One region of the Vibrio sp. KUL70 genome, then DNA from elsewhere that is predicted to be linked to it. Evidence: predicted binding sites of a transcription regulator. Region 1 holds the regulator's gene; the other holds the start of a gene.
The links. The regulator MetJ, encoded in region 1, represses methionine synthesis genes. The targets are predictions, from matches to a motif close to TTAGACNTNTANANGTCTAA.

Region 1 (15,999 bases):
CTTGGCAGTGTCTCTTCGAGCAATCTCACTGCCGGCTTATCTTGGTAAGCAGTAGCAAACGCCTGCTGTACTTGCTCTTCAGTCACGCCATCTGCCAACTTCATGGTGATGGTCGCTAAAATGCCACGCTTAAAGTTTCCTAGGTGCGGCGTAAAAATAACATCGCAACCCAAGTGCGCTGCAATTTCAGGTTGGTGACGGTGATTGAATACACCGTAAGGCTGCAAGCTCACTTCACAGAAGCTATTGACCATGCTTGCCTTGCGACCTGCGCCACTGACACCACTGGTTGCGTTAATCACAGGCCATTGGTTCTCATCTAGCAGCTTGCTTTCTACCAAAGGCTTAATTGCCAGTTGAGAAGCTGTTGGGTAACAACCTGCGACAGCAACTAATTGTGCTTCTTTAATTTCAGCTTCATTCCACTCAGCCAGTCCATAGGCAGCGCTATCTAGCCACTGCTCATGCTGATGCTCAAAGCCGTAAAAATCTTGATAGAAGTTTTCACCCTTAACTCTGAACGCGCCTGATAAGTCGAAAACTTGGCAACCGTTCTCTAGAAAAATCGGCGCAAGGTCATGACTAACCTCGTGTGCTGTCGCTAGGAAAACCACATCCGCCTCTTTCGCTACACTAACTGGGTCGACTAATGGCTCGACTGGCATATCGATTAGACCTGCCAATTTTCCGTGCAGGCTAGAAATCGGTTTACCCGCATCTACACTGTTGGCGGAGACAAACAAACCTGATAGCGTTAACTCAGGGTGTCTGTTTACCATCAGAGCCAGTTCTGCTCCTGTGTAGCCGCTTGCGCCAATGATCGTGGTTTTCAACATTCTCACACATCCATTCTTGAGGTAAGTTACAGTTCAAATTTGACTAATCATACTTAATTTTTGGTTTTATTTGATTTTTTATTCACTAAATATGATTTAATATGTGTTTTACCGTCTTATGGTTTTTCTGTCAATAGTAGAAGTGAAGATATTATGCAATTACCCAGTTTTCTTGAGGTCTACCAGGGCCTAATTTCCACCGATTCTATCAGCTCAACCGATCCGAGTTGGGATCACGGTAATGAGAAGGTCATTGAGAAGATGGCTCAATGGTTTAAAGACTTAGGCTTTAGTGTTGAGGTCGTCGAGGTCGAGCCCGGCAAGCATAATATGGTGGCAAAGATGGGCTCTGGTGAAGGTGGCTTACTGCTCGCAGGCCACAGCGACACGGTTCCGTTTGATGAAGGGCGCTGGAACTTTAACCCTCATGCACTGACAGAACACAACAACCGTTTCTACGGTTTAGGCACAGCCGATATGAAAGGCTTCTTCGCTTTTATTTATGAAGCAGTAAAGAAAATTGACTGGAGTAAGCAGACTAAGCCTCTCTACGTGCTGGCAACTTGTGATGAAGAGACCACCATGCTCGGTGCTCGTCACTTTACCGACAATGCCTCATTTAAGCCTGATTACTGCATCATTGGTGAACCAACCAGCCTAGTACCGATTCGTGGTCATAAAGGTCATGTGGCGAATGCGGTACGAGTCACCGGTAAATCAGGTCACTCTTCAGACCCGGCATTAGGCGTGAATGCCATTGAGATTATGCATGAAGTGCTGTTTGCTCTGATGCAGCTACGCGATAAGCTCATCAAAGAGTACCACCACCCAGGCTTCGCGATTCCTAGCCCAACACTCAACCTTGGTCACATCCACGGCGGAGACAGCGCCAACCGCATTTGTGGTTGTTGTGAACTGCACTACGATGTGCGCCCTCTTCCGGGCATTAGTTTGGATGGTCTAGACAATATGCTGCGCGCTGCGCTTAAAGAGGTCGAAGCTAAATGGCCGGGCAGAATTGAGATCACTCCGCTACACGAACCGATTCCTGGATATGAGTGTCAGCATGATCATCCATTTATTGGTGGCATGGAGTCGGTATGTGAAACCGAGTCACAAACCGTGAACTACTGTACTGAAGCGCCTTTCTTACAACAACTATGTCCAACACTGGTGCTAGGGCCGGGTTCGATTGATCAAGCGCACCAGCCGGATGAATTTTTAAGCTTCGATTTCATCGATCCAACCATCAACATCTTAAGTAAATCGATCCATAAATATTGTTTCTAGTTCTTGCGCGATAACTCAATATCGCTCGTGCTATCGAACAAAAGCGACCTCTCGAGGTCGCTTTTGTACTGTTTTGATAGGTACATCGTAAATTTGTAATTAACTTTCACCTTCGTTCTCTCAGAAAAGAAAATTTCTAACTTCCCAATTTATATAACCAATAATTGCAAACTTAGGATGCTTTATTTGACTAGATACAGCAGTTTTCGCTAGATTGTGTATCTAACAAGGAACAATGGATGTAATTTTTTTACGAGGCAGGATGACAATGAACGAGAAATACGCCGCTCTCAAGAGTAACGTGAGCATGCTAGGACGCTTGCTAGGTAACACTATTCAAGACGCGCATGGCGACGTAATCCTAGAGAAAGTGGAAACTATCCGTAAACTTTCCAAGTCAGCTCGAGCAGGCAACCAAGCTGACCGCGACAGCCTAGTTGAAGAGATCAAAAATTTACCGAACGAGCAACTCACCCCTGTCGCTCGTGCTTTCAACCAATTTCTAAACCTCACCAACATGGCGGAGCAATACCACACCATTTCTCGCCACTGTGAAGAACACGTGTGTGAACCAGACGTACTTCAATCTCTGTTCTCTAAGCTAAACCAAAATGACATCAGCAAACTCGATGCTGCTCAAGCCGTTCGCGACCTAAATATCGAGTTAGTACTGACCGCTCACCCAACTGAAATCACTCGTCGCACCATGATCAACAAGCTGGTTAAGATCAACGAGTGTCTATCAAAGCTTGAGCTGAGCGATCTATCAAACAAAGAGCGCGTGAAAACTGAACGTCGTCTAGAGCAACTGATCGCTCAAGGCTGGCACTCAGACGTGATTCGCCAACAACGCCCAACTCCGCTTGATGAAGCGAAATGGGGCTTTGCCGTCGTTGAAAATTCACTATGGGAAGCCGTACCAGATTTCCTACGTGAAATGGATGGTCGCCTAAAAAGTTTCCTTGGTGAAGGCCTACCTATCGATGCTCGCCCGGTTCACTTCTCATCTTGGATGGGCGGTGACCGCGACGGTAACCCGTTTGTCACACACTCAGTCACTAAAGAAGTGCTGCGCCTATCTCGCTGGAAAGCCGCTGATCTTTACCTAGGTGACATCAACGAGCTGATCACTGAACTGTCGATGACGAAGTGCAACGACACAGTACGCGAATTGGCTGGTGACGAGCACGAAGCCTACCGCGCGATCCTGAAGAGCTTACGTACGCTACTTACGGATACGCTTGAAGTACTGGACGCGAAACTGCACGACGCCGAAGTACCGAAGAAAACCACGCTACAGAATATCGACCAACTGTGGACACCGCTTTACGCATGTTACCAATCGCTGCATGAGTGTGGCATGGGCGTCATCGCAGACGGTTCACTCTTGGATACACTACGTCGTATCAAAGCCTTTGGTGTACACCTAGTTCGTCTTGATATCCGCCAAGAGAGCACACGTCACTCAGACGTTCTTTCTGAGCTCACTCGCTACCTAGGTATCGGTGACTACGACCAATGGAGCGAGCAAGACAAGATTGCTTTCCTAACCAACGAGCTAAGCTCTAAGCGCCCACTACTTCCGCGTGATTGGGAGCCATCTGAGCCCGTTAAAGAAGTTTTAGATACCTGTAAGGTCATTGCTGCACAACCTCGTGAAGCCTTTGGTGCTTACGTTATCTCAATGGCTCGCACGGCGTCAGACGTACTTGCGGTTCACCTACTACTTCAAGAATCAGGCTGTCCGTACCGCATGGATGTATGTCCATTGTTCGAAACGCTAGACGACTTGAACAACTCTGAAGCGGTAATGAAGCAGCTAATGAGCATCGACCTATATCGTGGCTTTATCCAGAACCACCAAATGGTCATGATCGGTTACTCGGACTCAGCAAAAGATGCTGGCGTGATGTCTGCAGGTTGGGCGCAATACGATGCAATGGATAAGCTTGTCAAAGCGTGTGAAGAGGAAGGCATTGAGCTAACTCTATTCCACGGTCGTGGCGGTACAGTGGGTCGTGGTGGCGCGCCTGCACACGCAGCACTACTTTCTCAACCACCAAAGAGCTTGAAAGGCGGCTTACGTGTTACTGAGCAAGGCGAGATGATCCGCTTTAAGCTTGGCTTACCAGATGTCGCAGTGAACAGCTTCAACCTATACGCAAGCGCGATCTTAGAAGCGAACCTGCTTCCACCACCAGAGCCAAAACAAGAGTGGCGCGATCTGATGGAAGTACTCTCACAAGTTTCTTGTGAAGCCTACCGCAAAGTGGTTCGTGGCGAAGAGAAATTCGTTCCTTACTTCCGCCAGGCAACCCCTGAGCTAGAGCTTGGTAAACTGCCTCTAGGCTCTCGTCCAGCGAAGCGTAATCCAAACGGTGGCGTAGAGAGTTTACGTGCTATTCCTTGGATTTTCTCTTGGAGCCAAAACCGCCTCGTACTACCTGCGTGGTTGGGTGCCGGAGAAGCGATTCAATACTCGGTCGATCAAGGCCATCAAGCCCTACTTGAGGAGATGTGTCGCGAGTGGCCATTCTTCTCGACTCGCCTGGGTATGCTTGAGATGGTTTACTCGAAGTGTAATATAGAGATCGCTAAGTACTACGACCAACGTTTAGTAGACGAAGAGCTATTGCCATTAGGTGAGAAACTTCGCGAACAGCTACAAAAAGATATTAAAACCGTGCTAAATGTAGAGAACAACGAAAACCTAATGCAGAGCGACCCTTGGGGCCAAGAGTCTATCCGCTTACGTAACATCTACGTTGAGCCATTGAACATGCTTCAAGCTGAGCTACTATACCGTACTCGTCAGAGTGAAACGCCACCAGCAGAGCTAGAAGAAGCGCTTATGGTGACCATAGCTGGCATTGCAGCTGGCATGCGCAATACCGGTTAGGCAGGATAATATTCTAAAATAAGCACAAAAGGTCGCCCTTGGCGACCTTTTTATTTCACCCAAGAAACACTATTGAGTCTTTTATCAGTTTTTTGGGTTATTTTGTCCATGTATTCTACTTTATGCTTATTATTTAGATATACTACTTCCCCGCTGCGAAAACACTCCAATCAAAATATTTCGCAGCACTGGACTAGGCAATCTAGTCCGACTAGGTGATAAACGGCTTTATAAGGTGACACAACCAACAACAAAGAGTGTTGGTGCAACTTAAACATAACCCAATATATCGTGCCGCAAGAAGCACACTTGATGTTTAAGTTTTTGTTTACTGTTTATTGACCATTTGGATTGAAGACATGTCATTACCACACGTAATTCTAACCGTTTTAAGTACACGCGATGCTACTGGTTACGATATCACTAAAGAATTCTCAGCAAGCATTGGATACTTCTGGAAAGCTAGCCACCAACAAGTTTACCGCGAGCTCAACAAAATGGCTCAAAACGAGCAAGTAACTTGCGTACTCGAGCCTCAAGAAGGCAAGCCTGACCGTAAAGTTTACTCAATCACAGACGCCGGCCGTCGTGCTCTTGGAGAATGGTTCGAACAACCAACAGCACACCCAACTGTACGTGATGAGTTCTCAGCAAAACTGATGGCTTGTGCTGTACAACCCTCAGCTGCATACCAAGTACAACTTTCTGAATTAGTTGAAGAGTCACGCAAGCTGGTTTCTCATTACAAAGAGATCGAAGCGGCTTACTACGCAACGCCATCAACACTAGATAAGCAAGCGCGTCTAGAGCGACTCACACTGCGTCGCAACCTGCTGATTCGTGAAGCGTGGATCATGTGGGCTGAAGAAGTTCTACTAGAGCTTGAAACGCTAGCATAAGTCCGACCCTGGTGATGTCACCAGAGGCTAGATAAGTAAAAGGCTTGAATACTGAGTATTCAAGCCTTTTTTGTATCAGCTAAGCAGGGTTTAAGCAACTTGAGGGCGTACACCTAGAGTGTGGCAAAGTGCGTAAGTCATCTCAGCACGGTTCAGTGTATAGAAGTGGAAATCTTTGACACCTTCACGGCTTAGCGTTCTCACCATATCAATCGCTTGACTCGCACCTACCAGTTGACGCGTTGTTGGGTCATCGTCTAAGCCTTCAAACTGTTTTGCCATCCAACCCGGTACTTTGACATTATTCATCGCCGCAAAGCGAGACGCTTGTTTAAAATTAGATACCGGTAGAATACCCGGCACAATTTCAGCCTCAATACCAGCAGCAACACAACGGTCACGAAAACGTAGGTAGCTCTCTACATCAAAAAAGAACTGAGTAATGGCACGGTTGGCGCCAGCGTCTACTTTGCGTTTTAGGTTGAGTAGATCAGCTTGTGCGCTCTTCGCTTCTGGGTGTACTTCAGGGAAAGCAGCCACTGAGATATCGAAGTCATGGCGAGCTTTAAGCAGTTTAACAAGATCTGACGCATACATCTCTGGCGCACCGCCACCTGGAGGAATATCGCCACGCAGTGCAACGATACTTTGAATTCCATTCGCCCAGTAATCGTCAGCGATCTGAATCAACTCTTCACGGCTCGCATCAATACACGTTAGGTGTGGTGCTGCAACAAGGCCAGTCTGATCTTTGATCTCTTTGATGATTGAGTGAGTACGATCTCGCTCACCAGAGTTCGCACCATAAGTTACCGATACAAACTTAGGTTGTAGTGTTTTCAGACGGTGTACAGAGTTCCACAGTGTCTCTTCCATCTTCTCATTACTTGGCGGAAAAAACTCAAATGACACATTAATGTTGTCAGAAAGCTCAGCAATGTTCTGATTCAAAGCGTCTATGTGACTTGCGTGTGTATATCCCATCTTACTCTCCCTGTGGCCAACTCAACCACCAAAATCTCAAACCTTCAAACCGACGTTTAGACGTCTATATGTCCACAGAATGTATTGAATACGATTTAATGTCAACAGATCCATTATGAATTATTCTCAAGTTGATCGTGAGTAATCTTCAAGTCGATAAGTGGGTCGCAAACCAATAATAACGTACAAAAAAGGCTGAAAAACACATTGTGCTTTCAGCCTTATTTATCTTAGTGAATAGTATGCTATTTACGCTTTCAAACCATCGATCTGAGTTTTAGAACAAGCTCGACATTCTGTTCAAATCGGACTGAATCGCACCGGCCGTTACCTCACGTCCAGCGCCAGGACCACGAATCACCAATGGATTATCTTTGTACCATTTACTCTCAATCGCAAAGATGTTGTCACATGGTAGCAAGTTTGCAAGGGCGTGCTCTTTCGATAGCGCTTCAACCCCCACCGTTGCCTTACCGTTCTTCTCAAGGCGTGCAACATAACGCAGTACTTTGTGCTGAGACTGAGCCTTCTCTAAACGCTCAGCCAACTCTTCACTTAATATCGATGCTTTATCAAAGAAGTCATCGAGAGAGAGGTCCTGTAGCTCTTGAGGGACGAGAGATTCCACTTTGACGTTCTCAGGTTCAATATCCAAACCTGATTCACGCGCCAGAATAACCAACTTACGCATCACATCTGAACCATCAAGATCTGAGCGAGGATCGGGTTCTGTTAAACCTTGTTGCCACGCTAAGTCCACCAACTCACTGAATGGTACTGAGCCATCAAATTGTTGGAACAGCCAAGATAGAGTGCCTGAGAAGATGCCTGACAGGGCAATGATGTCATCACCACTCTCACGCAAGTCGCGCACTGTATGGTTAATTGGTAAGCCAGCTCCCACGGTCGCGTTGTACAACCAATGGCGACTGATCTTAGCGAACGCATCTTGTACCTTATGGTAATACTCACTCGATGCAGAACCTGCGACTTTGTTAGCCGAGATTAGGTGAATGCCTTGTTGAGCGATATCCAAATACTTGTCAGCTAACACTTTGCTCGCCGTCACATCCAGTACCACAACTTCATCGTAACCTTGGATTGAACCTAACTTGGTTAACCACTCACCATCCTTATACTCTACCGCCTCGTCATTAAAGCGATCCACAACTGTGCGAGCATCGATACCTTGTTCGTCATACCAATAAGTTTGACTGCCTACCACCGCAACCAACTCAAAGTTCATGCCACGGCGCTTTTCTAACTCACTCTTTTGCTCAGCAAACAGTGATAGCCAGCTTGAGCCGATGTTACCTTTGCCACACAAAGCAATCGCAACACGCTTCTGAGCTTGGAACAGCTGAGAGTGAATGCCTTTCACTAAGGTTTCCGTTTCCGACTTACGAATGACAGCCACTAAGCTCAAACGAGATTGAGATTCTGAGATAAACTCAACCGGTACGCTCTTAAGTTGTTGGTAGAAACCGTAACAGTGGTTCGGGTTCTTAGTGACACCAGCACCTACCGCAGCAACCAGTGAGTAACCCTCTCTGAGTTTGATTTCCGCTTCAATCGCGTGGTCTTGAAGATATTCAAGCGCTCCACCCGCGATCTCTTCAGTATAAGCAAGACGCAGACAATGTTTATCCGCTTGCAGCTCGTAAGCTAGTGGCTCAAGCTGAGCACGCTTAAGTCCCTCAAGCACCTCACTCTCAAGGCGCTCAAAGTCATGGCCGTGACCAAAGGTAAGCTGAATCAGTAGTACATCGTCCAGAGAGGTGATGATCTTAGCGCCGCGACCCGATGCTAAGACGCGCTCAATCTGTGTTGAACCCGATTCCGGCTGGTAGCTACAACGTAGGCTAAGATCCATTGCGCTCTGAGCAACAGGCTGCAGGGTTCGGCTGTGTAGCACTGGCGCTGCCAAACGTGCTAGCTCGCTTGCTTCATCAAGACGTAGCAAGGGCAGCAAACAAGCATCAGAGACCAATCTCGGGTCAGCACTATACACACCGGCCACATCACTCCAAATCGTCACGCGATCGACTTCCGCTAGTGCACCAATCACCGTCGCTGAGTAATCCGAACCATTACGACCTAAAAGCACCGTTTCACCCGCGCTGTTTTGCGCCATAAAGCCGGTAATCACGACACGGCAATGAGCGTGTTGCGCAAGAGACTCTTTAATCAATGCGTATGAACGAGCGCGATCCACCTCTGGCTGAGCACCCGCTTCGGCACGCAGAAAATCTCGTGCATCTTGCGCTACAGCTTGGAGATCACTCTGACATAAAAGCGCCGCTAGTAAGCGAGACGACCACACTTCACCATGACCTAGCACAGCCGCTTTTTGTGCCTCATTTAATGGCGCGGTTAATTCACCTAAAGCCGTAAACTCTCGTTGTAGAGTTGTGGTTAACTGCTCTGCTACTTCGCCCTCTAATAGTTCTGAAACCAACTCGAGTTGGAACTGACGCAGAGATTGCAGACACTCATGAGCCAAACGTCCATCTTTATCCAGCGCCTCTAAAAATTCGATCAATCGGTTCGTGGTTTTGCCTGCCGCAGACACCACTACCAAGTCTGTTTCGCTAGAGTACTCTTTGAGAATACTGACTACACGCTGATAGCACTCAGGGTTTGCCAAGCTGCTACCACCAAATTTATGCAATTGGCGAAAGTTAGCCATTACTTGTTCTCCCCGTTATCGATGAACTGCTGCGCTTTAGCAAAGGCTTGTTCAAGATCCGCAATCAAGTCTTCTGCATCTTCAAGGCCGACTGAGAGTCTCAGAAGCTGATGAGAAACACCCGCTTCCGCTAAAGCTTCTTCGCCCATTGCGCGGTGTGTCATTGAAGCGGGGTGACAGATCAAGCTCTCAACACCACCCAAAGACTCTGCCAATGAAAACAGCTCTAGCTCACCAACAAAGAGCTTAAGTGCCTCGAAAGAACCAGCAAATTCAAAGCTCAGCATAGACCCAAAACCGGACTGCTGCTTCTTAGCAATCTCATGACCTGGATGCTCAGGCAGGCTGGGGTGATAAATGGTATCAACCAAAGGTTGTTTCTGTAGCGCCGTTAGAATCTCACGAGAGCTCTCTTCATGCACACGCATACGCGCACCTAGTGTGCGAATACCACGTAGCGTCATGTAGCTGTCAAATGGTGTCCCCGTAGCACCAATGCAGTTCCCCCACCAAGCCAGCTCTTCAGCATGCTCTTCGGTCTTAGTAATCACTACGCCGCCGATCACATCTGAGTGTCCATTGATGTATTTAGTCGTTGAGTGGATAACGAAGTCAGCACCCAGCTCTAGAGGCTTTTGGAACACAGGAGTCAAGAAGGTATTATCCACCGCCACCTGAGCTCCCACCTCTTTCGCCTTACGGCAGGTTTCTGCAATGTCGACGACACGCACCAGTGGGTTTGATGGCGTTTCCAACAAGATCAATTTAGGCTTGAGTGCGATCGCTGCGTCGAATGCGGATTGATCCGATTGATCGACAAACAGCACCTTAAAGTCACCCTTTTGTGAGCGAGTATTGAAAAGTCGGTAAGTACCACCGTAGCAGTCGTGTGGTGCCACGATCAGATCATCACTACCAAGGAAAGCGGAAACCCAAAGGTTCAATGCAGAAGTACCACAGTTGGTCACAACTGCCCCCTTACCCGACTCCAATTCAAACAGGGCAGTCTCCAATAAGCCACGGTTTGGATTGCCTGAGCGAGTGTAATCATACTTAGGCACTTCACCAAAAGCGGGAAAACCGTAGTTAGTCGACAGATAAATAGGTGGAACAACGGCATGATGTTGAGTGTCTGACTCGATACCAGTACGTACGGCGATGGTTGCTGGTTTCCGGCTGCTCATAGGTGTTTCCTTACAGGTTTTGGCGTCTGAGAATCACAGCAGCTTGTCGGGGTTTGGCGGCTGTGTTAGATATATGTTATTCACTTTACTTTCATAAGAATGAGACGTCAACACTTCTAGACGTCTATATGTCTTTGCTTATGGCGGTAAATCCCGCTAAAATCCCCCCTATTAAATTAATCTAACAACTAAAGTGATGAAGGTACGCAATGGCCGACTGGAATGGTGAATACATAAGCCCATATGCTGAGCATGGAAAGAAAAGCGAACAAGTAAAGAAAATTACAGTTTCTATCCCTCTAAAGGTACTGAAAGTTCTAACTGACGAGCGTACCCGCCGCCAGATTAACAACCTGCGCCATGCAACAAACAGTGAGCTACTGTGTGAAGCCTTTCTGCATGCATATACTGGTCAGCCTCTACCAACAGATGAAGACCTACGTAAAGACCGCCCAGACGATATCCCAGCCGAAGTGAAAAAGCTGATGACAGAGATGGGTATCGAGTTCGAAGCGTTTGACGAAGAATAATCATAACTCAGTCACTACCTTCAACATTTGATTCGCTTCAGCTAAGCCATACCGATTGGTATTATTCATCTAACGTGAATTTCAGGCATAAAAAAACCGACTCCAGATGAGTCGGTTTTTTATTATTCTCTTCGCTCTACTAAACGACGATTACGCCATCCAGTCTCTATGCCATATAGTTTGCTGGCATCTCGATACGAGCCACACCTGAATCAACCGCCGCCTGAGCCACAGCTTTTGCCACGCGAGGCAATAGACGTGGGTCCATTGGCTTAGGAATAATGTAGCCTTTACCAAACTCAAGCGCTTCAGCACCTGCTGCTTTTAGTACATCTGCAGGTACTTCTTCTTTCGCGAGCTCACGAATCGCTTCCACTGCCGCTAGCTTCATTGCATCGTTGATTTCGCTTGCACGAACATCAAGAGCACCACGGAAGATGAATGGGAAACACAGAACGTTGTTGACTTGGTTCGGGTAATCACTACGGCCAGTACCCATGATAAGGTCGCTACGAACTTCGTGAGCAAGCTCAGGCTTGATTTCTGGATCTGGGTTAGAACACGCGAATACGATCGGCTTGTCAGCCATTAGCTTCAATGATTCTGCTGGTAGAAGGTTAGGACCTGATACACCTAGGAATAGGTCTGCACCTTCAATCACATCTTCTAGAGTACGCTTGTCAGTGTTGTTCGCGAACAGTTGCTTGTATTCGTTCAGATCGTCACGACGAGTGTGAATCACACCTTTGCGGTCTAGCATGTAGATCTTCTCACGCTGCGCGCCACACTTGATCAGCAGTTCCATACATGCAACTGCCGCTGCACCTGCACCCAAACAAACAATCTTACACTCTTCCAGCTTCTTACCTTGAAGCTCAATCGCATTCAACATACCCGCAGCTGTTACGATCGCAGTACCGTGCTGGTCATCGTGGAATACAGGAACATCACAACGCTCGATTAGACGGCGTTCAATTTCAAAACAGTCTGGTGCTTTGATGTCTTCTAGGTTGATGCCACCGAATGTATCGGCAATATTCGCTACTGTATCTACGAACTCATCGATTGTGCGGTGTTTTACTTCAATATCGATAGAATCTAAACCTGCAAAACGCTTAAACAGGAGCGCTTTACCTTCCATTACTGGTTTAGAAGCAATAGGACCTAGGTTACCTAGGCCAAGAATCGCCGTACCGTTAGAGATAACTGCAACCATGTTGCCTTTACCTGTGTACTTGTAAACGTTATCCACGTTCTGTGCGATTTCACGAACTGGCTCAGCCACACCTGGGCTGTAAGCAAGGGCCAGATCTTCTGCAGAATTTGCAGATTTTGTCAGTTCAACGGCAATTTTACCAGGAATTGGGAACTCATGATAATCAAGAGCTTGCTGACGGAATTGTTCTTGAGGTGATAGTTCTTCAGATTGAGGTTGGAGAGTGTCATCAGACATGGGTGTAGGTTTCCTAGAGTATTATTATTGGGGGAATCCGTTTTATATTAATGGATGTACTTCAAAGTTCCTAGGTGGTAAAGCCCCCTGTCTCACTAAAAAACGAGAATTCACTACTAATAAGACCAGTGCCCAGTTGAAATTACTAAATGCCAGATAACAAAAAAGGACACCGAAGTGTCCTTTTTCATGTCTACCAAGCGAGAATTACTTCTTGCTAGATAGAGCACCGAAACGCTTGTTGAAGCGATCTACACGGCCGCCTGTATCAACGATACGTTGCTTACCAGTGTAGAATGGGTGACATTTGTCACATACGTCTAGGTGGATAGACTCTTTACCTAGAGTAGAGTTGAATTCAAATGTGTTGCCGCAAGAGCAAGTAGCTGCTACAGCTTTGTATTCTGGGTGGATTCCAGCTTTCATGGGATAACCTCAAGTAGGCCGTGTCGCTATACGATTCTAAGCCGCACACCACACGTAGTTTAAAAAGAAATAAAGACACCGCACCTCACGAAAACGTGATGAAGCCATACCTTTAAGGCGCAGTATAGTAATGAATCTGTTAGGTAGGATCAACCAGTTTGGATGATTTTTTCGCCACTATTGCAGGATTTCTTCTTACTATTGCCTTTTTATGCTTTGCGTAGCGCCATCACCGACTTTAGCAAACAAACTGCTTCTCGAATTTAGTGCCCTTATCCTTTAGACTGGTTGCCCTGCACTCTCCAGAATTAACAAGCGAATTTATGCGTCCAACAATTGCCCGAGTGGCTCTGCCAGTCCCTTTAGATAAACAGTTTGACTACAAAATCCCAGGTCATTTGTTTCCTATTATTGGTGGACGCGTCTCGGTCCCGTTTGGTCGTCAAACTCTGACTGGTATTGTCACGGCTCTGGTCAATGAGTCTGAGTTTGAATTTGACAAACTTAAGTCGATTAAGGCTCTACTCGACAATCAACCTGTATGGCCTGACTCGGTCTATTCCTTGTTAGTATGGTGCAGCCAGTTCTATCAGTATCCATTAGGTGAAACCTTTGCTAACGCCCTGCCAAGCGCATTGCGTAAAGGTAAACCCGCAGACTTCGCGACACTGGTCGAGTGGCAAATCACACCACAAGGTAAAGATCAGTTGATGCAAGGCTTTGGACGCGCAGTCAAACAAGCCAAAGTCATGCACTTGCTTGAAAATGGCCCTGTTCCACATCAAGAGTTTATTGACCAAGAGATCTCAAGCTCGGTACTCAAAACCCTGGAAGAGAAAGGCTGGATAGAGTCTCGCGAGAAAAAGCCGACCCGTTATGCATGGCCAAGCGATCTTGAAAACGACCAAGACAAACCAAAGCTTAATGAAGAGCAGGCGATCGCGATTGCGACGGTGAATAGCCAAACCGAGTTCGGTTGTTTCCTATTAGAAGGTGTTACTGGTTCGGGCAAAACCGAAGTTTACTTAAATATGATTAAACCGGTGCTAGAACAAGGCAAACAAGCCCTGGTTCTGGTTCCAGAAATCGGCCTGACCCCGCAAACCATCAACCGCTTTAAAAAACGCTTTAACGTACCTATTGAAGTGGTGCACTCGGGGTTAAATGACTCTGAACGCCTAAACGCATGGCTATCTGCTCGAGATAAGATTGCGGGCATTGTGATTGGCACTCGTTCGGCTCTATTTACGCCGTTTGCTGACCTCGGCATCATTATTGTCGACGAAGAGCATGACGCGTCATATAAGCAACAAGACAGCCTGCGTTACCATGCGCGTGATGTTGCTATCATGCGCGCTCACAAAGCACAGATTCCCATTGTGCTTGGCTCTGCAACGCCTGCATTTGAAACTCTACACAATGCACAAATTGGTAAGTATGGCCATCTAACGCTGAGCTCACGTGCAGGTGCAGCCGTTCCGACCACCAACAAGGTGCTCGATGTTAAGGGGGAGTATCTTGAGAGTGGCCTTTCAGCGCCTTTGATTGCTGAGATGCAAAGACATCTCAAATCCGGCAACCAGGTGATGCTGTTCTTAAATCGTCGCGGCTTCTCTCCAGCATTGATGTGTCATGACTGTGGCTGGACGGCAGAGTGTAAACGCTGTGACGCCTACTACACCTATCATCAATACAGTAATGAGATGCGCTGTCACCACTGTGGCTCTCAGCAACATATTATTCATCATTGCCAAGGGTGTGGCTCAGCCAATCTGGTTACCGTAGGTGTCGGCACCGAGCAGCTCGAAACACAACTTGGTCAACTGTTCCCTGAATACAAAACCATACGTATTGACCGTGATAGCACCCGTCGCAAGGGCAGCCTAGAGAGTGCCTTAGAGTCGATTCGCCGCGGAGAGTACCAGATTCTGATCGGCACTCAGATGCTTGCCAAGGGGCACCACTTTCCCGATGTCACTCTAGTCGCGCTGCTCGACGTCGATGGTTCGCTTTATAGCAGTGACTTTCGGGCCTCAGAACGCCTAGCTCAACTGTTCATTCAAGTCGCAGGCCGTGCTGGACGAGCAAGTAAGCCTGGTGAAGTGATTCTGCAGACTCACCACCCAGAACATGGGTTGCTGCAGGCGTTGCTACATAAAGATTACAACCACTTTGCTCAGACTGCTCTCGCCGAGCGTAAACAGGCGATGCTGCCGCCCTATACTTTTATGACGCTATTTCGTGCGGAAGCCAATGACCCACATCTTGTTGAAGAGTTCTTAAGGCAGGTGCGTCACACCTTAGAATCGCACCCACTGTTTGATCAGTTCTGTATGGTGCTTGGTCCTACTCCAGCGCCACTGGCTAAACGTGCAGGAAAATCACGTTGGCAGTTGATTTTGCAAACCCAAACTCGCTCACTTATGCAGAAATTACTCATGAGTGCAAAACCTGCGATAAATATGTTGCCACTCGCAAAAAAGGTACGTTGGTCGCTCGACATCGAGCCACAAGATCTCAGTTAAACCATACTCGCTTAAAATTACTGATAAGTTTATTCACGGAAATTTCATATTTATCGTGATCAGATTCACACTAGTCATGTGATTTTTGTTAATCTAGCCGTAACTTTGTATTGGCTAAACACATAAAATATTGCAATAAAAAAAGTGTTAGCAACACTTTCATAATATCAATCAATTATATAATTATTCACGCCTTAGTCAGAGGCAATAAAGGAATTAGAGAGGGTTTATTTTATGGCGACAATGAAGGATGTTGCCCAGTTGGCAGGTGTATCAACAGCGAC
Region 2 (15,999 bases), 1.5 Mb from region 1:
GTTCAGAGTGCTCAGAAAACAATGTCGCTCAAATAATTAAGAAAACGTTGAATGAAAAAGGCATTGGTTTTGGGGGAGGGCATCCGCATATGGCAGCAGGTATGATCCCACGAAAGTTTCGTTCAGGTGAAGAGCTAGATTGCCTTTATGAGCTTATCCGACCAAATTTAGTCCTTGATGCTGCAGTATCGACGTAGGTGAATGCTGGTTCGTTTATTAGGCCAGTCTCTCCCCATTAGCCCTGCTGAATAATGTTTGATTCAGTGGGGCTTTTTGTTTGTCACTGCCTGTTTTTTAAACAAAACAATCAAAAAAGTGCCTTGCTGTCCAAAGTCGCGAGTGACAAATCTCTTTTGTTGACTTTAAGTCAATATATCTATGCTTGTTAAGTCAACGCTCGCTTCATAAAGTGTCTTAAAGTTACGAAGATGTTGCTAAATTCAGGAGCAAAGCAGTGGAAGTGATTGTTATTGGTAGTGGAGTGATTGGGTTGACCAGTGCTTGGTATTTAGCCAAGGAAGGGCATAAGGTAACGGTTATCGACCGTCAAGATAGCAGTGGTAAAGAGACCAGTTTCGCAAATGCTGGTCAAATCTCTTACGGTTATTCGTCGCCTTGGGCTGCACCCGGTATTCCCGTTAAGGCTCTCAAATGGCTGACGCAAGAGCACGCACCGTTAAAAGTGAAGCCTTCTCTTTCACCTGCTTTGATTCAATGGGCGACACAAATGTTGTCTAATTGCAGCCCTGCAAAATACGCCATCAATAAATCTCGCATGTTACGCATTGCGAATTACAGCCGAGATTGTTTAACCGAGCTTCGGGAAACGGAAAATCTTGACTATGAGGGTCGTCAGCAAGGAACGCTTCAAGTGTTTCGTGATCCTAAGCAACTGGAAGCGATTCAACAAGATATGAAATTGCTCAAAGAGAGTGGTATTGAGCACTCTTTGTTGGATGTTGAAGAGTGTATCAAAGTCGAGCCTGGGCTTGAATCAGTGAGAGATAAGCTTGTCGGTGGGCTTTATTTACCGGGAGATGAAACGGGCGATTGCCATAAGTTCTGTCTAGAGCTGACTGAAAGAGCCAAAGCCTTGGGTGTTGAATTTAAGTTTAATACCGAAGTGTACTCTTTGAATCGACAAGGCTCATCGCTTGTGAGCATCAACACGAGTGTCGGAGAATTGAAAGCAGATGCTTTTGTTCTGGCAACGGGAAGTTATTCGACAAAGCTTTTGAAGCAGATAAATATTGATATTCCAGTCTATCCTGTGAAAGGTTACTCATTAACACTGCCGATCGTCAACGCTGATAAGGCTCCAACATCTACGGTGATGGATGAGACATACAAAGTAGCAATGACACGTTTTGACGATCGTATTCGTATTGCGGGCACTGCAGAGCTGGCGGGTTTTAACTTTGATATTCCAGAAAAGCGTAAAGCGACCATCGATATGGTGATCAAAGATCTATTCCCAGAGGCGGGTGACCATGCGAAAGCGGAATACTGGACAGGGTTGCGCCCGATGACCCCTGACGGTACGCCAATCATAGGTAAAACGCCCGTGGGTAATCTCTATACGAATACTGGTCACGGAACTTTAGGTTGGACGATGGCGTGTGGCTCAGGAAAAATTCTCGCCAGTGTGGTGAGCGGTAAAGCGCCAGAAGTCGAAAGTGACGACCTAAGTGTTTCTCGATATCAGTAGAATCTTGAAGATATCAGCAGCAAACGGCAGTATTTAAATATCAGACGATGATTATCAATCTAATGTCCGCTTGACGGTCATCTCTGGATATTTACGTTGATAGCGAGGCAACATAGATTCATTGCCGAGCAAGCCACCTTGATGAATGTAGATAAGTGTTTTGTCTGGGTTGTCGCGTTGCCACTGTTCCAAACATTGCCACATCAAAGGGTCGTAGAGCAGATCAAATTCAACATCGGTCTCTTCTAGAAGGTCGAGCCACATTTGGTAATCTCGTCGATAGAGTTTGCCAAAGTGGTGTTTGTTTTCTTGAGGTAAAATTTGTGGATGATCGTCCTCGCCCAGCTCTTTAAACTGTTTGGTCAGGTAGCCACTACCGCCAACACAAGCACAGGTAATGACGGGAAGATTATGCACTTTCAGATGTTTGTGTAAATAAAGGGCGGTGCTGCCAGTGCCTGCTGGTAAGGCGACGACAAAGTCATGCTTAGATTCGAAACGTGTCCAGCTTAGGATCTCCATAGCGAGCTGCTTGACCCCATACTCTGACATCTTACTGCGTCCACCTTCTGGTAGCACAATGCACTCAGGGCCTGGCTGCCTGACTTGCTCGATGTAATCTCTTGGGTGCAGTTCACTGGCGACCAGCTGCATACTGATGACTTTGGCGCCAAGGTCTAGCGCACCACGATAGTTTCCTATTGGTTTATCAATCAACCATTGAGGTAAGTGGTCAACGTAAAATTCAAAATTCCAACCCTTTATCTTCGCCAGCGCAGCAAGTGATAAGAGTGAATTTGCTTGAGCCGAACCATAGCAGATCAATGTCGTGATGTTCGAGTGCTCTTGTTCAAGCAGCTGCATGAATTTCCGGGCTTTGTTGCCACAAAAATGGGAGTGCAATTGGTCATCGCGCTTTAAGAAGAAAGTTCGACCATTGAACTGGTGTTGGGTAATAGGGCTGTTGTTGAGTTTCATGTTGGGTAGATGCCACGAGGCATATGTTGAACATTGAAGACGCAGTATCGGGTAACTGGTAGTTCAAGTAAACCGTTTAAATCAATGTTTGGTCATCCAAACATCGGCTCTTGAGCATTTAGGGTGAGAGAGCCCTCACTGTGGTTGTGGGTCAAACACCACCTGTGCAACGCAGCCGCCATCTTGATGGTTAATGAGCTCAAAATCCCAGTGGTATCGGCTACACAGATCTTCCACGATTAACAACCCCAAGCCGTGCCCACTTGGGTTGTACTGCTCAGTCAAACCTTCCCCTTGGTCATGGATGCTGATCAAATGTTGGGTCAAAGTGATTTCCACTTTGCCACGGTTGGTAGCAGCAATGGCATTTCTCAGGAGGTTACCAATCAACATGTTAAGTATCGCGCTGGTGGCTCGAATGCTTGGCTCACCATTCACTTCGAGTGTCACATCCACTTGCTTTTCGCTCGCTTGTACAGAGTTCTTAGCAATGATCTGTTCCAGCTCTTGTTGGCTGAACAGGCGAATTGGTGCGTCGTCTTGATTTCGCTCATAACGTACTAGCCCAAGTAGCGCATCAACCATCTCGGACATTTGAGAAACTGCATCGTCGACACGTTTCACCTGGCGGTGTTGGAATTCCGTCATCTGGCTACGTAGAAGCAGTTTGTTCGAACCTCGCGCAACGGTAAGAGGTGTACGCAGTTCATGACTAGAGTAGCGGGCGAATGCTTGCTCACGCTTTACTAGCGCATTGATTTCACGACGGTATTCATTGAGTTGGTTGGTAAGTTGGCGAAACTCAATCGCTGCGCCATCTTGGACTGAAAACTCTTGATTGAGGTTGTTTTTATTGTTCTCCAACTGCTTTGCTAGTGAATTAAATGGCTCGATTAATCGTCGAGAGAGGCGATAAAGCAGTGCCCCAAAACTGAAGATTAGAATGGCTAACAACGTCAAGACAGAAGAAGTCGCATAGAGAATCTCTGTGACATTAAATTCTATTCGGTCTATTTCGGAGAGTAGGATAAGAGGATAGGTTACCCCTTCGTGAGAGTACTCTCCGATATACACCATGCGTGAATGTGGTTCTTCGCCAACTTCGCCAATGAAACTCTCTTTACTATTTATATATTTTTGATAGCGATCAGGCACCAGAGAAGGGTCATTGAAAGCGATAGTCAGGTCATCAATCCGCACCTCACCTTGGGCTCCAGCTTCAAAGAGGGTGACAGCGTAGTTTCTGTCAATCAGGATGCGTCTTTCACCGACTCGGTCTTCTGACAGGTACAGAGCAGCGATAAAGACCGCGTAGACAAAGGCTGTGATGATAACGGCCATCAACCCAAAGAACAGAGCGAGTCGACCGGTTAGGCTCTTGGTGCTGCTCAGTACATTTAATATCACGAGTTAGACTCCAATCTAAAACCGACTTTAGGCACGGTAATCAGCATCTGTTGATCGAAAGGTTTGTCCAATTGATTTCTTAACTGATAAATATGGCTGCGTAGAACATCATTGTTGGGTTCGTCTTCCTCCCAAAGCTTGTAGGAGATGTCTCCGCGGGTAACCACATCGGGCGCGCTCTTACATAACATCTCAAGGATGGTATAAGTGGTTGGATTGAGAGCCAATAGCTTGTCTTGTCTGTAAGCTTTACGTGTCTTTTGATCAATGCTGATTTCACCAAATACTAACTTACTTGATGCGACGGTGCCGTGATATCGACGAACTAAGGCTTTCATTCGAGCTTCGAGGATATCGAGGTCGAATGGCTTGGTCAGATAATCATCGGCACCATGTTCAAAACCAGCAAGCATGTCGTCTCGGCTATCTAGTGCAGTAAGCATCAGAATAGGAGTGGTGTTGCCGTTCTCTCGCAGTTTGTTGCAGACTGTGAGTCCATCCATGCGAGGCAGCATCAGGTCTAGGATAATGATATCGAATGAGTTATCCGTTGCGAGTTGCAAACCGAGTTCACCGTTATCAGCGTAATCGAGTTCCATGCCAATACATTCGAAGTAATCGAACAGTACACCTGCAATCTCACGGTTATCTTCTACCAGCAACACTCGCTTCATCTTATTACCCATTAGAACTTATTCGTTACTCCGATCATCCTGAATTGACGTGAAAAATATGTCAACAACATAACTTTCATGGCGCGTTAGTTAGTCTGCTTACGGAATCAAAAAAATAGAAGACCGTATTATGACTGAACTTCACATCAATTCGCGCCGCTCAAGCGAACCTCAAATTAGCCCAGTAATTTCGCTGTCCATCATTGTGCCTTTTTTTAATGAAGAGGGAGTACTGCCCGAGTTCCACTCGCGCTTAACTAAGGTGCTTGATGAACTGCCCATATCGAGTGAGATTGTTTATGTCGATGATGGTAGCAAAGACAATAGCTTGGCTTTGGTGGAGTCTTTTACGTCAATTGCGAGCTCTATTTCAGTCATTGGTCTCTCACGTAATTTTGGTAAAGAGTCTGCAATGAGCGCAGGTTTAGAACATTGTCGTGGTCAAGCGGTGATCATATTGGATGCGGACTTACAAGATCCGCCAGAACTGATTCCAGATATGGTTTCTAAATGGCGAGAAGGTTATGACGTTGTCAATATGCAGCGCAGTCAGCGTGATGGCGAGACTTGGTTTAAGAAGTTTTCAGCCGCCAGTTTCTATCGCGTAATGAACGCTGCCGCAAAAATTGATGTACCTGAGAACGTTGGAGATTTTCGTCTGTTAAGCCGTGAAGTTGTCGATCACATCAATCAGCTTCCAGAGCGTAATCGTTACATGAAAGGCATCTTCTCTTGGCCTGGCTTTAAACAAACCACAGTGCAATTCAAACGCGATGCACGCTTTTGTGGTGAGACCAAATGGAACTACCTCAAGCTACTTGGCTTGGCGATGGATGGCATCACCTCTTTCTCTATTAGACCACTGCGTATCGCAACCGCAATCGGCAGTATGGTCGCTCTCAGTGCCTTTGTTTACGGCATGTTTATCATCTTTAAAACCTTGATGTTTGGTGAACCGATTACGGGTTATCCGTCGATGATGGTTGTCCAGTTGGCACTTGGTGGTATCCAGCTTCTTAGTATTGGTCTGATGGGTGAATACATTGGCCGTATCTTCATCGAAACCAAGAATCGTCCTTTGTATCTCATTCAATCTGTTGTCGATAAACCGGCACTCAAAACAACGTATAAATTAGAGGAATCAGCATGAGTCTGAACAGAACGCACCTGTGGTATTTATTAGCCTTCGCGCTAATTCTTAGGTTGCTGTCACTGGCGACGTACCCGTTGATGGATACGACTGAAGCACGTTACGGCGAAATGGCTCGCCTGATGGTTGAAACCGGCAACTGGCTCACACCTCAGTTTGACTACGGTGTGCCTTTTTGGGGTAAGCCGCCACTGTTTACATGGATGAGCGCCGTTGGCATCGAGCTGTTTGGGTTGACTGAATTTGCAGTGCGAGCTCCTCACTGGCTAGCGGGTGTTTTCACGATCTTATTGATCGCCTATTTTGCGAAACGTACCGAGCAGAGCGCATTGGTTGCAGCTGTGGTATTGGCAACATGTGGCATTTTCTCGATTGCTGCAGGCGCGGTGATGACGGATATTGCTCTTACACTGGCTATGACCATCGCTATGCTTGGCTTTTATCTGTGTTGGAAAGGAGAGGGCAGCAAGCGTATTAATAATGCTTGGGGCTACGTCGGTTTTATTGGCCTTGCTTGTGGTCTGCTTGCCAAAGGTCCTGTCGCGATTGTGATCATGGGTATCGCGGTTTTCCCTTGGCTTGTTTTACAACATGGATTGATTGGTGGATTCAAAGCCCTGTGGCAGCGTTTTCCAATTGTCTCTGGTTTGGCGTTGATGATGGCGATTGCGCTGCCTTGGTACATCATGGCAGAAATGGCGACACCGGGTTTTATCGATTACTTTATCGTCGGCGAACACTTCAAGCGTTTTGTTGTAAGCGGTTGGGAAGGCGACCTCTATGGTTCAGCTCACAATGAAGCTCGAGGCATGATCTGGGTGTTCTGGATTCAAGCTGCAGCCCCTTGGTCGATTGTACTGCCGATATTGGCATGTGCTCGTCGCCAAAAAATCAAAGAGCAAAACCAAACTAACACAGGCTTATTCTCGTTCCTAATTTGTTGGTTGATTTCACCAGTGTTGCTGTTCACTATGGCGGGAAATATTCTCCCTGCTTACGTGTTACCGGGTATTCCAGCGTTGGGTCTGCTTGTGGCAATGCTGGTGGTAGAGAAAGATAAGAAATGGTTCTCAAGTGTCGCGCTAGTGTTGCCTGTATTGCTGATGATAGCCATGGTGTATTTGAATTTAGGCAAGGCGAACGAGAAGAGTGACCGTATTATCTTCAATCATATTCAAGACGACGCCCCAAGTTACTACATAGGCAAGCGTCCATTTTCGGGGCAGTTCTATAGCTTAGGACAAGCCAAGAAAATCACCGATATCTCAGAGGCAGATACGAGTGATAAGTTCTACTTGATTGGCAAGAAGGCAGAAGTTGAGTCGGTCATTGCACAGAATGCATTGAGCTGTGTGCGAGAACCCGTTGATAAACAGAAGCGGGCGCTATTTAGTTGTAAGCCAATGGGTTCGACAGGAGTTTCTGAGCCCGTTGCCGTAAAGATTCTCGATGAAAATGCCATTTCACTTTAGAACGATGACATCAAGCTGTGAGAGAGTATTGAGGAGTTATGAGCAGCTGATTAAGTTTGCATGTGTTGGTGCTGGTGGATTTGTCGTTGATTGTGCCGCTTTTGTACTGTTTCATTATGTGGGTGATTTGTCGGTGATGTGGGCAAGGGTGTTGGCCTTTCTAGTTGCGGCAACCAGCACTTGGTTTGGTAACCGACTGCTAACGTTCGAATACCAAGGGACAGGGTCACGCAGGGATGATTTTAAGCAGTGGCAAAAATTCATGACCTCGGCAATGATATCGGCCATACCCAACTTAATCTGTTTCAAGGCTCTCACATTAATACTGCCGGAGTTTTATGGCTCGCTGTTTTTGGCTATGGCGGTCGGGGTGTTGGTTGGAATGGTCAGTAACTACTTACTCAGCAAGGCTTGGGTGTTTAAACAAACTCAAGCCTAGCCTCTCAACTTAGTTACAGAAACGAAAAAGTCCAAGTGGTGGATCACTTGGACTTTTGTCATTTAAAGCGAAGGGTTGTCGCTTGGCTACTTAAAATTAACGTGGCTACTGAAAGCTCGCGTTGTTACTAAGAGTTAGCGTTGCGCCGCACGTTGGCGGTTCTTTCCGTTACCAGAAGGTTTGCCACCTTGACCATTGCCTGCTTTGTTGCGGTTTGGTTTGCCGTTTCCTTGAGATTGGGCGCCCGGACCTTTCTTAATGAAACCGCTCGCTGGTTTACGACCGTTGCCGCCGCCATTTCCGTTGCCCTGATGACCATTACTTTGGCCGTTGTTACTGTTAGGCTTCTTACCACCTGGCTTCTTGCCTGAATGGTTACGTGGCTTCTCGCCGCCCAGACCCGGTTGAGACTTGCTGTGCTTGGTCGCGAAACGGTGAGCACCGTGACGACCAGACTTACGACGTTGTGCTGGTGTTTGTGCATCAAAGTCTTCTTCTGGCACCAAACAACCTGGCTTATCACCGATTAGGTGCTTCTTACCCATGTCGATCAGCGCTTCACGGATCAGTTTCCAGTTCTCTGGATCATGATAACGTAATAGTGCTTTGTGCAGACGACGTTGACGGTCACCTTTTGGCACAGGAATATCTTCACGCTTCTTGTATTTAACGCGCTTCAGAGGGTTGGTCTCTGAGTAGTACATCGACGTCGCGTTACACATTGGTGAAGGGTAGAAGTTCTGTACTTGGTCACACTCGTAGTTGTGCTTCTTCAGCCAAAGCGCAAGGTTAAGCATGTCTTCATCTTCTGTACCCGGGTGCGCCGAGATGAAGTATGGGATCAGATACTGTTTCTTACCTGCTTCAGCACTGTACTTCTCGAACATCTCTTTAAAGCGGTCGTAAGTGCCCATACCCGGCTTCATCATCAGATCAAGAGGGCCTTTTTCAGTATGCTCTGGTGCGATTTTCAGATAGCCACCAACGTGGTGTGTAACCAACTCACGTACGTATTCTGGAGACTCAATTGCTAGGTCGTAACGAACGCCAGACGCGATCATGATCTTCTTAACACCTTCCACTTTACGTGCAGAGCGGTACAGGTCGATAGTGTGTTTGTGGTCTGTGTTTAGTTTCTCACAGATCTTAGGGAACACACATGATGGACGACGGCAGTTCACTTCCGCTTTCGGGTCAGAACAACCTAAGCGGTACATGTTTGCTGTTGGACCACCCAAGTCAGAGATCGTGCCCGTAAAGCCAGGTACTTTCTCTTTGATGTCCTCGATTTCATCCAAGATAGACTCTTTTGAGCGGTTCTGGATGATACGACCTTCGTGTTCGGTGATAGAACAGAAAGAACAACCACCAAAACAGCCACGCATGATGTTAACTGACGTTTTGATCATGTCGTAAGCAGGAATCTTCGCTTTGCCATACATAGGGTGAGGGACACGCTTGTATGCAAGACCAAATACATAGTCCATCTCTTCTGTTGTCAGAGGGATTGGCGCTTGGTTTACCCAAAGTTCGCGGTCACCGTGACGCTGAATCAGAGCACGACCAGAGTATGGGTTCGTCTCTAAGTGCAGAATACGGCTAGCGTGAGCGTAAAGAATACGGTCATTGTTTAGCTTTTCAAACGCAGGGATACGAACCGCTGTTGTTTTCGCATCATGGCGAGAAGGGCGGATCGTAATCGGCTGCGCTTTTGGCTCTTCGTCTTTCTTCGTATCGCACTGGGTTTCAACCTCGTATGGGTTAACCGGTACGTAGGCTTTATTTGGCTTTTCGATACGAGAAGAGTCAATGATCTTGTAGCCTTCTGGTGCAGCAGGCAAGTTGACGGCAGTACCACGAATGTTGGTCATGTTCGCGATCTCTTCACCATCGGCTAGGCGGTGCGCCACTTCAACCAGAGCGCGCTCTGCGTTACCAAATAGAAGAATGTCTGCTTTTGCATCGAAAAGAACAGAACGACGAACTTTGTCAGACCAATAATCGTAGTGCGCTACGCGGCGAAGACTTGCTTCAATGCCACCTAGAACAATCGGCGTGCCTTTGTAAGCTTCACGACAACGCTGTGAGTAAACCAGTGTTGCACGATCAGGACGCTTACCACCTTCGTTATTTGGCGTGTAGGCATCATCGTGACGTAATTTGCGGTCAGAGGTGTAACGGTTGATCATGGAGTCCATGTTGCCCGCAGTGATGCCGAAGAATAGGTTTGGTTTACCTAGCTTCATGAAAGCATCTTTATTGTCCCATTTTGGTTGAGCAATAATGCCTACGCGGAAGCCTTGTGCTTCAAGCAAGCGGCCGATGATCGCCATACCAAAGCTAGGGTGATCGACATAAGCGTCGCCCGTTACGATGATAATGTCGCAGCTGTCCCATCCAAGAGCATCCATTTCCTTTCTACTGGTGGGCAAAAAGGGCGCTGTGCCGTAGCATTCGGCCCAGTATTTTTTGTGTTCATGAATAGGAGTGATATCGCTGTACATATTTCGACCTCTGATTTTTGAGGCGGGAATTATAGCGGCATGCGCCCTGACTAGCCAGTAGAACATGCCCCTGTTAATTCTACTGTCTTTACCCCGGCTAACCCTATATTGCTATGTCGGGAAGAGATTCTTGGGAAGAGCATAGACCAAGGATAGGAGACAATGAGCAAATTGATGATTTTGATTAGTGTTCCAAGCAGTTTTTGATATCATTCTGCCAAAATAAGTCCATATAAGTAGATCCCAATGATCGAATCTGTATTACTTCAATTCGCGCCTATGTTGCTGGGTGCACAACTTGTCCTGACGCTGATCTTAGTGAAAGGTGACATCTGCCCAGGCCAGCGCGGTCGTATTCATAAGGTATTGCCGGCTATTGGTGTACTTTGGTTGGCGGTTGCATCACTTAAGGTCGAAGCTTTCTTAGTGGTATTTGCCATCTTCTATTTCTTCTCCCAAGTTCAAACTAAGAAGACTCGTGATGCAGGCCCTATCTGGGTAATGTATCTGGCTTGTGGCTTGGCACTCTCCTATGTGGGTATTCAAGCGAGCGAAAAGGCCACATTAGTTGGCTTAATTTCCTCTCTGCTTTTGACCGTTCTACTAGGTAGCGCCTTCTCTCATCTCCTGTTGACGATTGCGCGAACACGCCTTCAGGCATTTCATCGTATCTTGCCGGTTGCTGGTATCTTGAGCGGTATGCTGGTGGTACTGACTACTGTGTTGGGTGTCTATTCGCTTTCTGAAGAAGTATTGGAACCTATGGTGCCGTCATTACTGTTCAGCTTTGCTTTGTTGATCTCTTCGATTGTGGTTTGGTGTTGGCATCTGTTATTTGCGAAAACACCTGAAAAAATCCAGCTTGCGGTAGCTCTGCTGATGCTGATCGCGTCGGTTGTGGGCTTAGAGCCAATCTGGGCACTATAGCGCTATAGTAATTCAGGCACTAAAGCAATTTGGGAACTTTATAAAATTGCAAACTGCTCTTTGATTGAATGAGAAATGTGATCTGTTAATAAGCGGATTGACTATTGTCGTTCTAAACTTAAATCAATCGATGTGTTCGTAAGGAGTACGAGATGGATTTAAGCAACGTCAAAAGCCTAGATAGCATTATTTTATTGGGAATCGTCAACGAAAAATTGCGTCTTGAATGTGATAGTTTTGAAGAGCTTGTCAGTATGTATGAAATGGATATTGAAAGCGTGGTCGGTAAGTTGGATATGCTCGGCTACCAGTACGATCCATTGACCAATCAATTTAAATCTTATCCCAGATAACTGCGTAGCAGAGGGGAACAGTTTAAATTGTTTAATCGTTACAAATGAAAGCCACAGATGCTCAGTCTGTGGCTTTGCTTTTAAAACGGCACTTTGTATCGAAAACAAACTTAACAAAGTTAGACGACTTTGATTCCATCTAGGTGACTCTTACTTTGTTGTCTTGCAGTGCTGAAGAAGGCTTGTAAGTAGCGTTTGTTTCTATCTGAGTTTCTGACTGCGGCAAATAGGCGGCGAGACAACCCTTTGCCTAACGGCTTACTCGCGACCAATCCTTGCCTTGAAAATTCACTGATTGCCCAGTTGGGCAGTGCCGCTACACCTAACCCAGCTGAGACCATTTGCACCAACATCAAGGTGTTGTCGGCCTGTTTCCACTTCTTAGGTTCGACTCCAGCCGGCTGAAGAAAGTGTTTTACTACATCAAGGCGTTGTTTCTGAACCGGATAGGAGAGCATCGTCAGCTCGGCCAAGTCTTCAGGTAGAATCGTCTCTTTTTCTGCGAGAGGAGATTGAATTGCCGTGATCAATCTCATCTCAAAATCAAACAGGGGTTCATAGTGAACTTCGGATCTCGGTTGGATATCCGAGGTGATCACTAGATCAAGTTCTCCTGCCATCAAAGCCGGTAAAGGCTCGAACCCAAAGCCAGAGGAGAAATCGAGAGTCACGCTTGGCCAAGTCACTTGGTACTCTTTGAGTGCTGGCATCAACCATTGAAAACAGGAGTGGCACTCAATCGCCATATGAAGTCGCCCGTTCACATCTTCTTTGAGGCTAGCCAGTTCATTCTCTGCCTTCGCCAGTTTTGGCAATATTTCATCCGCTAGTCTTAGCAGTATCTTTCCCTCAGAAGTGAATTTAACTGGGCGAGTTTTACGCAGAAAAAGTTGCCCACCCACGCGAGCCTCAAGATCTTTTAATTGATGCGACAAGGCAGATTGAGTCAGGTGTAGTGATGTCGCGGTTGCGGTCAAAGAACCACTATCACGCAGTGTGGTCAATGTTCGCAGATGTTTGAGCTCTATCATGAGTAACCCTCATAGTTCCTAAGCTGATGTTCAATATTTCTTAATAACTACCCTACGTCGTTTTTGTGGATGTGTAAACATCTAGACGTCTAATTGTTTTCGGTTTTCTCATATGTGAATTCATCAACATGAGGTTTTCTAATAAACAAGTTGAATATTTGGAGATTGTTCACAAACACATTTGGCGAGATAGTTTAGCCATCCAGACGCCTTTTAAAAAATTATTCAGCGTCTGACCGGATTAAAAAATAGTGATTAAGGAATAGGCTCATGACAACAACGACTCATATTTTAGGCTACCCACGTATTGGCGAAAAACGAGAACTCAAATTCGCTTTAGAAAAGTATTGGCGTGGGGAAATCGATCAAACGGAGCTAAGAGCCGTCGGTAGTCAGTTGCGTGAGCGTAACTGGCAAGTTCAATCAGACGCCAATCTAAGCTTTGTCACGGCTGGCGATTTCGCTTGGTACGATCATGTTCTTTCTACTACGTTACTTCTCGGACATGTGCCAAAGCGTCACAACCAAGGGTTCCCTGATTTGGATACACTGTTCCGTGTTGGTCGCGGCCAATCTCAGAGCAGTTGCTGTGGCTCAAATCATAACCATGACCAAGATGGCGCCGCGGCATCAGACATGACCAAGTGGTTTAACACCAATTACCATTACATTGTGCCTGAATTCAGCAAGGATGATTCTTTTGAGGTGAGCTGGCCGCAACTGTTTGACGAAGTCAATCAAGCGATCAAAGCGGGTCATAAAGTGAAACCAGTATTATTAGGGCCGTTGTCCTACCTCTACCTAGGTAAGGAAGTGGAAGAAGGGTTTGATCGTCTAAGCTTACTGCCTCGTTTGCTAACTGCCTATCAGGGAATCTTGGCGAAGTTAGCGAAGCTGGGCGTGGAGTGGGTACAGATCGATGAACCGATTCTTGCCTTGGAGCTAGAAACCAAATGGGCAGAATCATTCAAGCTTGCGTACCAAGTGATTCAGGGCGATGTAAAGCTACTACTAACCACCTACTTTGATTCCGTGAACGATACGCTAGATAAGATTATCGACCTTCCGGTAAACGGACTACATATTGACTTGGCTGCTGCTCCTCGACAGTTGAATGACGTGGTTGAAAAACTGCCTCAAGATTGGGTTCTTTCTGCAGGTGTTATTAATGGTCGCAATGTATGGCGCGCTGATTTGGCTACGCTACTGGCGTCGCTTCTACCTATCAAAGAATCTTTGGGAGAAAGACTGTGGGTGGCAAGTTCTTGTTCTCTACTGCACAGCCCGGTCGATTTAGAGCTAGAAGAAACCTTAACGGAAGAGGTGAAGAGTTGGTTCGCATTCGCCAAGCAGAAAGTTGCAGAAGTGAGCTTACTCGGTGCTGCGCTAGATGGTGATCAGAAAGCGATATTAGCTTGTGAGACTTACAGTTTGCCGATTGAGGCTCGTAAGCAAGCGGCTCATGTAAACAAGCCACATGTTCAGGCGAGATTGAAAACACTAACGAAAGCGATTGGTGAGCGAAGCGCTCCTTATGCAGAGCGAGCGGCTCACCAAGCTGAAGTATTGGGCTTACCGTTGTTGCCGACAACAACCATAGGTTCTTTCCCGCAAACTGGCGAAATCCGAGTTCAACGCAGTGCGTATCGCGCAGGAAAATTGAATGAAAGCGAGTACAAACAAGCATTGAAAGGGCACATTGCAGACGCGGTCAAACGTCAAGAGGCACTCGATCTTGATGTGCTTGTTCATGGGGAAGCGGAACGTAATGACATGGTGGAGTACTTTGCTGAGAACTTAGCTGGTTTCCAAACAACCAAGTTTGGATGGGTTCAAAGTTACGGCTCTCGCTGCGTGAAACCAGCGATCGTTGTTGCTGATATTGAGCGAGAAAAACCCGTCACTGTTGAGTGGTCGACTTACGCCCAGTCGCTGACTTCTAAGCAGATGAAAGGCATGCTTACGGGGCCGGTGACAATCTTGTGTTGGACTTTCCCTCGTGAAGACATCTCCCGCAAAGAGATCGCAAACCAATTAGCGTTTGCACTGCGTGACGAGGTGTCCGATCTACAAGATGCCGGCATTAACATTATTCAGATTGATGAACCGGCAATTCGTGAAGGGTTGCCTTTGAAGAAAGCCGATCATGCGGAGTATTTAGAGTGGGCTGTTGATGCGTTTAAAGTTTCTGCTGGAAGCGCGAAGCCAGAAACACAAATTCACACCCACATGTGTTACAGCGAATTTAATGAGATCATCGAGTCAGTGGCAGCACTGGATGCAGATGTTATTACCATCGAAACCTCTCGCTCAAACATGGAATTGCTGAAAGCGTTTGAAGAGTTCAATTACCCGAATGAGATTGGCCCTGGTGTGTATGATATCCACTCACCAAACATTCCTTCAGAGGAGTGGATTGTGGGCTTGCTTAAGAAAGCAGCAGAGAAGATCCCAGCAGAACGCTTATGGGCAAACCCAGACTGCGGCCTTAAAACTCGCAATTGGGAAGAAACCGAAGCGGCATTAGCCAATCTTGTTTCAGCAACTAAAACGCTGCGCAAAGAGTGGCAAACCGAAACAGTTTAAGGTACGTAAAGCTTGGATAAGGCTTTGTATCTGAGACCTTACTTGCACAAAAAAGCCTCGCACTCGCGAGGCTTTCACTCCTAATTTTGCTCGAATCTCGAATCTCGAATCTCGAATCAGCTACCGCTTTGGCAGGTTTGCTTGCTGATCGGCTGTTCTACCATCAACTGACCGCGCGTATTGCGAATCTTGATGTTGTACACTAAGCCCATATCTAGGTTTGCTCGTACGTCTGAGCTTGTACAGTAGCTATTGACACTGCTTTTCAGCACTTGATTGAGCGGCTTTGCTCCCTGAGCATCTTGGTTGTAGATCATCATGATTTCAATCACGGTGTTCTTTGCCAAGACACGCATTATTTTCAATGGGCCATATTCGATAGGCAGGCCTGCTGAAAGCACACCAGCTCGGTGTTGCGCCATCATTTCTAATTGACGTTGTTTGTCTTGGTCACTTGAACTACAACCCGCAAGGACGAGCGCAGCCAGTGATCCGATAATCCACTTCTTCACGTTAAAATACTTTCTTAAATGGTTTTACAATCACGTTAGCATAAACACCAGCTTCAATATATGGGTCTGCGTCGGCCCAAGCTTGCGCTTCTTCTAGTGAATTAAACTCTGCAATAACCGTTGAGCCAGTAAAACCAGCTTCACCTGGGTTATCTGAGTCGATTGCAGGCATTGGGCCAGCAGTCAATAAACGGCCTTCATCGTGAAGTGTTTGTAGGCGCTCTAGATGTTGAGGGCGAACGCTTAAGCGCTTTTCCA

Region 2: a site for MetJ is predicted at 12,717-12,736, ahead of metE (5-methyltetrahydropteroyltriglutamate--homocysteine S-methyltransferase). Genes of this name have one in related genera too.

What each region holds. Positions count from the first base shown of each region.
Region 1 covers NZ_AP045834.1:2,819,424-2,835,422, forward strand. The annotation lists gene argC (N-acetyl-gamma-glutamyl-phosphate reductase) at 1-836, opposite strand, end outside; gene argE (acetylornithine deacetylase) at 990-2,126, shown strand; gene ppc (phosphoenolpyruvate carboxylase) at 2,389-5,025, shown strand; gene AC6I7V_RS12715 (PadR family transcriptional regulator) at 5,385-5,924, shown strand; gene metF (methylenetetrahydrofolate reductase) at 6,015-6,908, opposite strand; gene AC6I7V_RS12725 (bifunctional aspartate kinase/homoserine dehydrogenase II) at 7,186-9,597, opposite strand; gene AC6I7V_RS12730 (O-succinylhomoserine (thiol)-lyase) at 9,597-10,781, opposite strand; gene metJ (met regulon transcriptional regulator MetJ) at 10,991-11,311, shown strand; gene AC6I7V_RS12740 (malic enzyme-like NAD(P)-binding protein) at 11,478-12,764, opposite strand; gene rpmE (50S ribosomal protein L31) at 12,972-13,190, opposite strand; gene priA (primosomal protein N') at 13,514-15,715, shown strand; gene cytR (DNA-binding transcriptional regulator CytR) at 15,950-15,999, shown strand, end outside.
Region 2 covers NZ_AP045834.1:1,189,747-1,205,745, forward strand. The annotation lists gene AC6I7V_RS05410 (DHH family phosphoesterase) at 1-197, shown strand, start outside; gene AC6I7V_RS05415 (D-amino acid dehydrogenase) at 455-1,708, shown strand; gene AC6I7V_RS05420 (pyridoxal-phosphate dependent enzyme) at 1,763-2,686, opposite strand; gene AC6I7V_RS05425 (sensor histidine kinase) at 2,822-4,093, opposite strand; gene AC6I7V_RS05430 (response regulator transcription factor) at 4,090-4,767, opposite strand; gene AC6I7V_RS05435 (glycosyltransferase family 2 protein) at 4,898-5,917, shown strand; gene AC6I7V_RS05440 (ArnT family glycosyltransferase) at 5,914-7,389, shown strand; gene AC6I7V_RS05445 (GtrA family protein) at 7,367-7,828, shown strand; gene AC6I7V_RS05450 (YgiQ family radical SAM protein) at 7,963-10,332, opposite strand; gene AC6I7V_RS05455 (HI_1241 family integral membrane domain) at 10,579-11,259, shown strand; gene AC6I7V_RS05460 (DUF4250 domain-containing protein) at 11,412-11,612, shown strand; gene AC6I7V_RS05465 (LysR substrate-binding domain-containing protein) at 11,732-12,643, opposite strand; gene metE (5-methyltetrahydropteroyltriglutamate--homocysteine S-methyltransferase) at 12,914-15,229, shown strand; gene AC6I7V_RS05475 (GspS/AspS pilotin family protein) at 15,346-15,741, opposite strand; gene AC6I7V_RS05480 (YciI family protein) at 15,743-15,999, opposite strand, start outside.